2 regions of the Kineococcus rhizosphaerae genome follow, and region 2 is predicted to be linked to the other one. Evidence: riboswitches for the same ligand, from Rfam matches in the RefSeq annotation. Region 2 holds a riboswitch; the other holds the start of a gene.
What was found. Region 2 has a riboswitch for S-adenosylmethionine ahead of CLV37_RS09750 (MFS transporter). Riboswitches for the same ligand answer to the same signal wherever they lie in the genome.
Positions count from the first base shown of each region.

Region 1: it holds a riboswitch for S-adenosylmethionine, as region 2 does, so the genes downstream of both, CLV37_RS16000 (methionine ABC transporter ATP-binding protein) here and CLV37_RS09750 (MFS transporter) in region 2, are expected to answer to the same signal.

Region 1 covers NZ_PVZF01000008.1:74,435-78,803, forward strand. The annotation lists gene CLV37_RS15985 (TIM barrel protein) at 1-218, shown strand, start outside; gene CLV37_RS15990 (MetQ/NlpA family ABC transporter substrate-binding protein) at 223-1,131, opposite strand; gene CLV37_RS15995 (methionine ABC transporter permease) at 1,121-1,897, opposite strand; gene CLV37_RS16000 (methionine ABC transporter ATP-binding protein) at 1,894-2,898, opposite strand; SAM riboswitch class IV at 3,043-3,152, opposite strand; SAM riboswitch class I at 3,290-3,372, shown strand; gene sfnG (dimethylsulfone monooxygenase SfnG) at 3,384-4,369, shown strand, end outside.
Region 2 covers NZ_PVZF01000004.1:116,241-120,609, reverse strand. The annotation lists gene CLV37_RS27485 (alpha/beta hydrolase) at 1-838, opposite strand, end outside; gene CLV37_RS27480 (SGNH/GDSL hydrolase family protein) at 922-1,722, opposite strand; SAM riboswitch class I at 1,831-1,919, shown strand; gene CLV37_RS09750 (MFS transporter) at 1,924-3,255, shown strand; gene CLV37_RS09745 (LLM class flavin-dependent oxidoreductase) at 3,252-4,369, shown strand, end outside.

The DNA.
Region 1 (4,369 bases), on a different contig from region 2:
CCGGCCCGCTCGTGCGGTACGTGCAGGTCGCCGACGTCCCCGGCCGGGGGGAACCCGGCACGGGGACGATCGACTGGCCGGGCGTCTTCCGGGCGCTGACCGCGGCCGGGTACGACGGCCCGGTCGGGCTGGAGTACGTCCCGACCGTGGACTCCGAGGAGTCCACCCGCCACCTACGCTCGGTCCTGGAGGACCTGGGGGCCCTCGCCCGCGGCTGAGGGGTCAGTGGGCGGACAGCGGCAGCAGGACGTCCTTCACGTCGGGGTTCGTCGCCAGGTACTCCTGCACCCTGGGGTCCTGGAAGGTCTCGACGAGCTTGACGACGTTCTCGCTGTCCTTCCACCGCGACCCGATGGTCAGCTGGCCGGCGAACTCGTCGGGCGCGGTCGGGGCGAAGATCTGCTGCTCGATCGGGATCTTCGCCGCGAGGTAGTACTCGGTGTACCCGACGGCCGCGTCCAGGTCGGGCAGGGCGCGGGACTGGGCGCCGAAGTCGAGCAGCGTGAACTTCAGGTCCTTCGGGTTCGTGGCGATGTCGTCCACCGTGGCGGAGCCGACGTCGGTACCGGGCTTCAGCGTGATGAGCCCGGCCTTCTGCAGGACGAACAGGCCCTGCGACTCGTTGGCCGGGTCCGAGTAGAGCGAGACCGTCCCGCCGTCCGGGATCTCCTGCGGCGTCTTCCACTTCGACGACCACAGACCGAAACCCCACCGGAACACCGGCGTCGCCGCCTCCTCGCGGAAGTCCGGGTTCGCCTGCAGCACCTGCCCCAGCCAGAGCTCGTGCTGGTAGATCGTGCCCGCGACCTCGCCGTCGCTGACGGCGCGGTTGATGGTGTTGGAGTCGGCCAGGGCCTTGAACGCGACCGTGATGCCGTGCGCGGGAGCCACGTCCTTCGCGATGTACTCGATGAGCGCCTGCTCGCGGGCGTTCCCCTCGGCCGTGGCGACGTACAGCGTCGCCCCGGCCCGGGTGTTCGCGGTCTGCTCGCCACCGAGGCGGGGGACGACCAGGGCGGCGGCGACGCCGAGGACGACGACGGCACCGCCGGCGACGAACGGCCAGAGCCTGCGCCGGCGGACCTCGAACCCGTGGTCGTCGGTGGGGGTCGGGCGGGTTTCAGTGGACAAGGGTCTTCTCCTGGACGGTGTCGCGGGGGGCGGTGCGGGTGCGCGCCGGACGGCGGCGGGTGCGGGGGTCGGCGGCGCGGGCGACGGCGTCACCCACGAGCTGGACGGTCGCGACGAGCGCGACGAGGACGACGATCGTGGCGAGCATGACGGCGTGGTCGAAGCGCTGGTACCCGTAGGTGACCGCGACGTACCCGATGCCGCCGGCGCCGATGGTCCCGGCGATGGCCGAGTACTCGATCATCGCGATCGTGTTGATGGTCAGGCCGCCGATGATCGACGGCGCCGCCTCGGACAGCTGCACGGTCGTGATGACCTGCAGCGGGGAGGCGCCCGACGCCTGGGCGACCGCCACGAGGTTCGGCGGCACCGAGCGCAGCGAGTTCTCCACGATGCGGCTGAAGAACGCGGTCCCCGCCAGGACCATCGGCACGACGGCGGCACGGATCCCGATGTTCGTCCCGGTGACGAAGCGGGTGAACGGCACGAGCGCGGCCATGAGGACGAGGAACGGCAGCGACCGGCCGGTGCTGACGACCCAGCTGAGCACCGTGTGCGCGGCGCGGTTCTCCAGCAGTCCACCGGGGGCGAGGTTGTGCACGAGGACGCCGATCGGGACCCCGAGCAGCACGACGACCGCCATGACGATCCCCACCATGAGCAGGGTGTCGACGAGCGCGGGGGCGATCAGCGCCGGGATCCGGTCCAGCGGGGTGTCGAGGCTCGAGGCGGCCGCGAACGTCGAGGGCAGGGCGAGGGGGATCACACGAGGTCCAGTTCCCGGGCGGTGGGCGCGACCTGCGCGTGCAGCCCGCGGCGGGTGAAGGCGGCCCGCAGGGCCGCGGCGTCGAGGGCCCGCGGCACGCCGAGGGTGGCGTGGCCGACGGTGCTCCCCGCGACGGTGCCGACCGACGCGCCCAGCAGGGCGAGGTCGTGGCCCAGTTCCCGGGACGCGCTCGTCAGCCAGTCGGCCGGCACGTCGTCGCCGCGGTAGTGGACCTCCCACACGACGAGGCCGGCGCTCGCGGCGACCGGCCGCCGGGGCAGCAGCGCCGCCCCCACGGGCGACCCCGGGTCGCGCAGGACGTCCAGCAGGGGGGCGTTCTCGACGATGCGGCCGTGGTCCAGACGTGCCACGGTGTCGGCGACGTCGACGATGGTGTCCATCTCGTGGGTGATGAACAGGATGGCCAGGCCCAGGTCGTCGCGCAGGCCCCGCAGCAGGGCGGTGATGGACGCGGTGGCCTGCGGGTCCAGGCCCGACGTGGCCTCGTCCGCGAGCAGGACGGTGGGCCGCAGCGCCAGGGCGCGGGCGATGCCGACGCGTTGGCGCTGCCCCCCGGACAGTTCGTGCGGGTAGCGGTCGGCGAACCCGGCCAGCCCGACGCGGTCGAGGAGTTCGGCGACCCGCCTCCTGCGGTCGCGGGGGACCACGCCGAGGTAGCGCAGCGGGAGTTCCACGTTCTGCGCGGCCGTGCGGCGGGTCTGCAGGCCGTCGGACTGGAAGATCGTCCCGATGCGGCGCCGGGCCTCGCGCAGCCTGCTCTCGCCGAGGCCGGTGAGGTCCTGACCGGCGACGACGACCGACCCGGAGGTGGGCCGCGTCAGCAGCGTCACGCACTGGGCGAGGGTGCTCTTGCCGGCGCCGCTGGGGCCGACGACGGCGGTGATGCTGCCGGCGGGGACGGTCAGGTCGAGCCGGTCGAGCACGGTGGTGACGTGCGGCGCGTCGCCGTACGTCTTGGTGAGGTGGCGCAGTTCGATCACGTCGTCCTCCGGGGCGGCGTCCGGGTGGTGGGGGCACGGGCGTGCGGCAGCGACCGGGCGACGGCCCGGCTGCGGAGATTTCAGGGGAGGTTCAGGGAACGCTCAGCGCGAGCGTCGACAGGCCTTCGGCACACCGGTCTCCGGGTCTCGTCCTTGTCCGTGGCTCCCACGGACCTGGTCCTCACCCGGAGCACCCCACGACGGATCAGGGTTGCCGGCCAGCGAGCCGGGGCTTGACGCTGGCGCTCATGACCTGGGCTGACCATGGCAGGTCCGCCCGAAGGACGTCAAGCGGTTCGGGTGTTCGACAACCGTTGTGCGGCAACATGTTGAGACTGAGTACCGAAAAGAGGGGCCGCGGTGGCCGTCCGGGACGGGGTACGCTGCGGCGATCCCATCCAGAGCGGCTGAGAGACCTGGCTCGACGACGCCGCAGCAACCCCACGGGGGTGCTACCGCCAGGACCGATGGAGGAGTGCCGCGTCATGTCCCTGCACGAGCCGCTCAAGTTCGCCTACTGGGTCCCCAATGTCTCCGGCGGCCTCGTCGTCTCCACGATCGAGCAGCGCACCAGCCACGACCCCGCCTACAACGTCGAGGTGGCCCGCGCCGCCGAGCGCGTCGGTTTCGAGTACGCCCTGACGCAGGTGCGCTACCTCGCCTCCTACGGCGCCGACGCCCAGCACGAGTCGACCTCGTTCTCCCTCGCGCTGCTGCTCGCGACCGAGCGGCTGAAGGTCATCGCGGCCGTCCACCCGTTCTTCTGGCACCCCGGCGTGCTCGCGAAGTTCGCCGCCACCGCGCAGGAACTGACGAACGGCCGTCTTGCGCTGAACGTCGTCTCCGGCTGGTTCAAGGACGAGGCGACGCAGCTCGGCGTCACCTGGCACGAGCACGACGACCGGTACCGGCAGTCCGAGGAGTTCATCGAGCTGCTGCGCGGGGTGTGGAGCCAGGACGGCTACAGCCAGTCCGGAGAGTTCTTCAGCGCCTCCGACATCACGTTCCGCCCGCAGCCGAAGGTCGCCCCGGAACTGTTCCAGGGCGGGAACTCCACCGCGGCGCAGGCCATGGCGGGGCGCGTGTCCGACTGGTACTTCATGAACGGCAAGTCCCTGGCCGGGGCCGCCGCCGGGGTGCGCGAGGTGTCGGCGCAGGCCGCGCTGAACGGCCGCTCGATCCGGTTCGGCCTGAACGGTTTCGCACTCGTGCGCGAGACCCGCGCCGAGGCCGAGGCGGTCCTGGAGGAGATCATCGCCAAGGCCGACCGCACCAAGGTCGAGGGGTTCGGGGCCGCCGTGCGCGAGGCGGGGAACTCCACGAAGGACGGCAGGGGCATGTGGGCCGACAGCGAGTTCCGCGACCTCGTGCAGTACAACGACGGTTTCCGCACCGGCCTGGTCGGCACCCCCGACGAGGTCGCCCGCCGGGTCCTGGCCTACCGCCTCGTCGGCGTGGACCTGCTGCTGCT
Region 2 (4,369 bases):
AGGGGCGCCAGGAGCCGAGGTTCAGCCGGGCGTAGCCGCCGAAGGTGATCGCGGCACCGAACTGCTGCGGGTGCAGCATCGTCACCTCGTTGGCGCACCAGCCCCCCATCGACAGGCCGATGCTCGCCCAGCCGTCCGCGTTCCGGCTGGTCGTCCAGTGGCTCTCGACGTAGGCGGGCACGTCCCGCGCCAGCCACGTCTCCAGCTGCGGTTCGCCCGCCGGGCCGTCGACGCACTCGGTGTCGCGGCCCGCGGGGATCTCCAGGTCGGGGACGACGACGATCGACTCGGCGAGCTGGTGGTCGGCCACGGCCCCGTCGAGGGCTGGCAGGACCTTCATCGCGTCCAGCCACTGCTGGGGGGTGCCGGGCCAGCCGTGGAAGGCCTCCAGGACGGGGTAGCCGCCCGCGGGCGCCTTCACCTTCCCGTAGTCCTTCGGCAGCACGACGAGGACCTGGCCGGTGGTCCCGGACGCCGGGCCGGGGACGTCGACGCTGACCACGCGGCCGTCGTAGCCGTCCAGGGGCCGGGGGTGGACGTCGTCGACGGGGGTCGAGCCCTGCGTCGTCCCGCCGGCGGCGGTGGTCGTGGTCGTGGTCGTCGCGTGCTCGAGGCCCAGCAGGTCCGACCAGGACGAGTACAGGCCGAACTGGCTGTTGACGACGAGGAAGACCGCGACCAGGACGGTCGCGTTGACGCCGACCAGGGACGCCGTGCGGGCCAGCAGGCCCAGGACGCCGCGGCGCGCGAGGCCGCGCCAGAAGACGATGACCGCCACCAGGGCCAGGGCGGCGACGCCGATGGCCACCCCCTGAGTGGTCGTGCTGGACAGGCTCACTGCGACTCCCCCCGAGCCGGACGCGGGCACGAGTGCGTGCCTGCACCGATCATCGATCCGGGCGGGCGCACCGGCGGTCGTTCTCAGGGGATGTTCGGTGAACCTGTGGCGTTCTCCCGGTGCAGGGCGGCCAGCACGGCGGCGGCGATGGCCTCGTGGCCGGCGGTGTCGGGGTGGTCGCCGTCGTCGGCCAGCAGGGCCGTCGGGTCCTGCGCGCCGTCGGGGCCGTGGAAGACGGGCCGCAGGCCCACGACGGTGGCGCGCGGCCCGACGACGGCCGCGAGGCGGTCGTCGAACGCGTCCGTCAGCTCGTCCTGCACCTGCTCCTGCGGGCCCGTGTAGGTCCGGGCGGCCACGTCCCCGTCGAGCCCGACGGCCCAGTAGTCCAGGACGACGACGCGGGCGCCCGTGGGGCCGAGCCGGTCCAGCGTCGCGGTCACCCGGTCCACGGCGTCGTCGACCGCGGTGTCGACCTGGGCGGGCGTGGGCAGCGGGTCGGCGTCGACGAACGGCGCGAGGTCGTTGGCCCCGGTCTCGAGCAGGACGAGGTCGCCGCCGCCGATGGTCGCCAGGCTGTCCTGCGCGGTCTGCGCGGTGTCGGTGGAGGTCGCCCCGTCCTCGGCGAGCTGGTCGAGGGACCAGGCCGGGCCGAGCGCCTGCGCGACGAGGGCGGGGTAGGGGTCGCAGTCGCAGTGGGCGCCGCTGGGCACGGAGTCGCCGAGGGCCACGACCTTCGCCGTGGCCACGCCCTGCGCGGTGGCCGCGCCGGGGACGCCGGGGGGTCCGGCGGCGGCGCGCGGGGAGGTGGGGTCCGCGGGGACGGCGGCGGCGACGCAGCCGAGCAGGAGGACGAAGACGGCTCCGAAGCGTGTCGATCCCCTCACACGGCGCACCGTCCCACCCCCGCCTGTGACGAACCTCTGAACCGCACGTGGTCCCGGGCTCCCCGGGACGCGGTTTGCCCACCCGATCATCCCGTCGTAGGTTCGGCGCAGCCATCCAGAGCGACCGAGAGACCCGGCTCGTCGACGTCGCAGCAACCACCCGCGAGGGCAGGTGCTACCGCCGGGACCGATGGGAGCCCCGTGAGCACCACGCAGTCCTCCGACGTCCTCGTGCGCCCCGGCGCCCGCCTGGCGCGCCGCCGAGCCGCCCTCGGCAGCTTCGTCGGCACCACGATCGAGTGGTACGACTACTACCTCTACGGCACCGCGGCCGCCCTCGTCCTCGGGCCGCTGTTCTTCCCGACCGTCGGCGGCGCGGTCGGCGTCATCGCCGCCTTCGCCACCTACGCCGTCGGGTTCGTGGCCCGCCCGCTCGGCGGCGCCGTCGCCGGCCACCTCGGCGACCGCCTGGGCCGCAAGGTCGTCCTCGTCGCCTCGCTGCTGACCATGGGCGTCTCGACGGCCGCGATCGGCGTGCTGCCCACCCACGCCCAGGTCGGGGTCTGGGCGCCCGTCCTGCTCGTCCTGTGCCGGCTCCTGCAGGGCTTCTCCGCCGGCGGGGAGTGGGGCGGGGCCGTCCTGCTGTCCGTCGAGCACGCCCCGCCCGGGCGCCGCGGGCTGTTCGGGGCGATCCCGCAGATGGGCTCGGCCGCCGGGATGGTGCTGGCCAGCGGCGGGTTCTGGCTGGCCCGCGCCCTGACCAGCGACGACGCCTTCCTGGCCTGGGGCTGGCGCGTCCCCTTCCTGGCCAGCGCCGTCCTCGTCGTCGTCGGCCTGCTGATCCGCCTGAAGGTCACCGACTCCCCGGCCTTCACGGCGTTGCGCGAGGCCGACGCCACGGCCCACCGGCCCGTCGCGGAGGTGCTGCGGCGCAACCGGCGCGGTGTGCTCCTGACCACCGGCATGCGGCTGGGGCAGAACGGCGCGTACGTCCTCTACACCGTCTTCGCCCTCAGCTACCTGACGAACCACGTCCGCTCCGACGGCGCCGACGTCGGCCTGCTCGCCGTCCTCGTGGCCTCGGTGCTGAGCCTGGCCGCGACCCCGCTGTGGGGGCTGCTGTCCGACCGGATCGGCCGCCGGCCCGTCTACCTGTTCGGGGCGGTGCTCACCGCGGTGTTCACCGTCCCCGCCTTCCTGCTGCTCGACACGGGGTCGACGGTCCTGATCGTCGGCGCGGTCGTCATCGCGATCAACCTCGGCCACGACAGCCAGTACGGCGCGCAGGGCGCGTTCTTCGCCGAGCAGTTCGACGACCGCACCCGCTACAGCGGGGCGTCGCTGGGGTACTCGATCGGGGCCGTCCTCGGCGGTGGCCTGACGCCCCTCATCGCCGCCTCGCTGCTGGCGGCCGGGGGCGGACGCCCGTGGCTGGTCGCGGGCTACCTCTCGCTCCTGGCGGTCCTGACGACCGTCTCGGCCGCGCTCACCCGCGAGACCGCGCACGCGCCCCTGGACGCGGGTGCCCGGTGAACCCGTTGCGGCTGAACGCCTTCACGATGGCCTGCGTCGGGCACCAGGCCGCCGGCCTGTGGTCGCGCCCGGAGGACCGCAGCGCCGACTACCGCACGCTGCGGCACTGGACCGACCTCGCCCAGCTCCTCGAGCGCGGCGGGTTCGACGCGCTGTTCCTCGCCGACGTCCTCGGCACCTACGACGTCTACGCCGGCTCGCGCGACGCGGCCGTGCGCGGCGCCGTGCAGGTGCCCGTCAACGACCCGCTGGCCGCGGTCTCGGCCATGGCGGCCGTCACGCGGACCCTCGGCTTCGGGCTGACCGTCACGACGACCTACGAGCAGCCGTACTCGCTGGCCCGGCGGCTGACGACGCTGGACCACCTCACCGACGGCCGCGTCGCGTGGAACGTCGTGACCGGCTACCTCGACTCCGCCGCCAGGAACCTGGGTTTCTCCGCGCAGGTCGCCCACGACGAGCGGTACGACGTCGCCGAGGAGTACCTCGAGGTCTGCTACAAGCTGTGGGAGGGGTCCTGGGAGGACGACGCCGTCGTGCGCGACACCGCGCGCGGCGTCTACGCCGACCCCGCCAAGGTCCACGACATCGACCACCACGGCCGCTACTTCGACGTGCCCGGCGCGTTCCTGTGCGAACCGTCCCCGCAGCGCACGCCCGTGATCTTCCAGGCGGGGTCCTCCCCGCGCGGGCAGGAGTTCGCCGCCCGGCACGCCGAGTGCGTCTTCGTCATCGCGCCCACCGCCGCGATCGCCCGCCGGTCGGTGGACTCGTTGCGCCGCAAGATCTCCGAAGCCGGTCGCGACCCCCGCTCGGTCGCCGTGTACGCCGGCCTGACCGCCGTCGTGCGCAGCACCGACGCCGAGGCGCGGGCCCTGCTGGCCGACTACCGCGAGCACGCCAGCCGCGAGGGGGCCCTCGCGCTGTTCGGCGGCTGGACCGGGGTCGACCTCGCCGGTCTGGACCCCGGCGAGACGCTGCAGCACGTCACCACCGACGCCAACCGCTCCGCGCTGCGCAGCTTCACCGACGACCCCGACCGCGAGTGGACGATCGACGACCTCGCGCGGTTCGTCACCGTCGGCGGGCGCGGGCCGGTGCTGGCCGGGTCCCC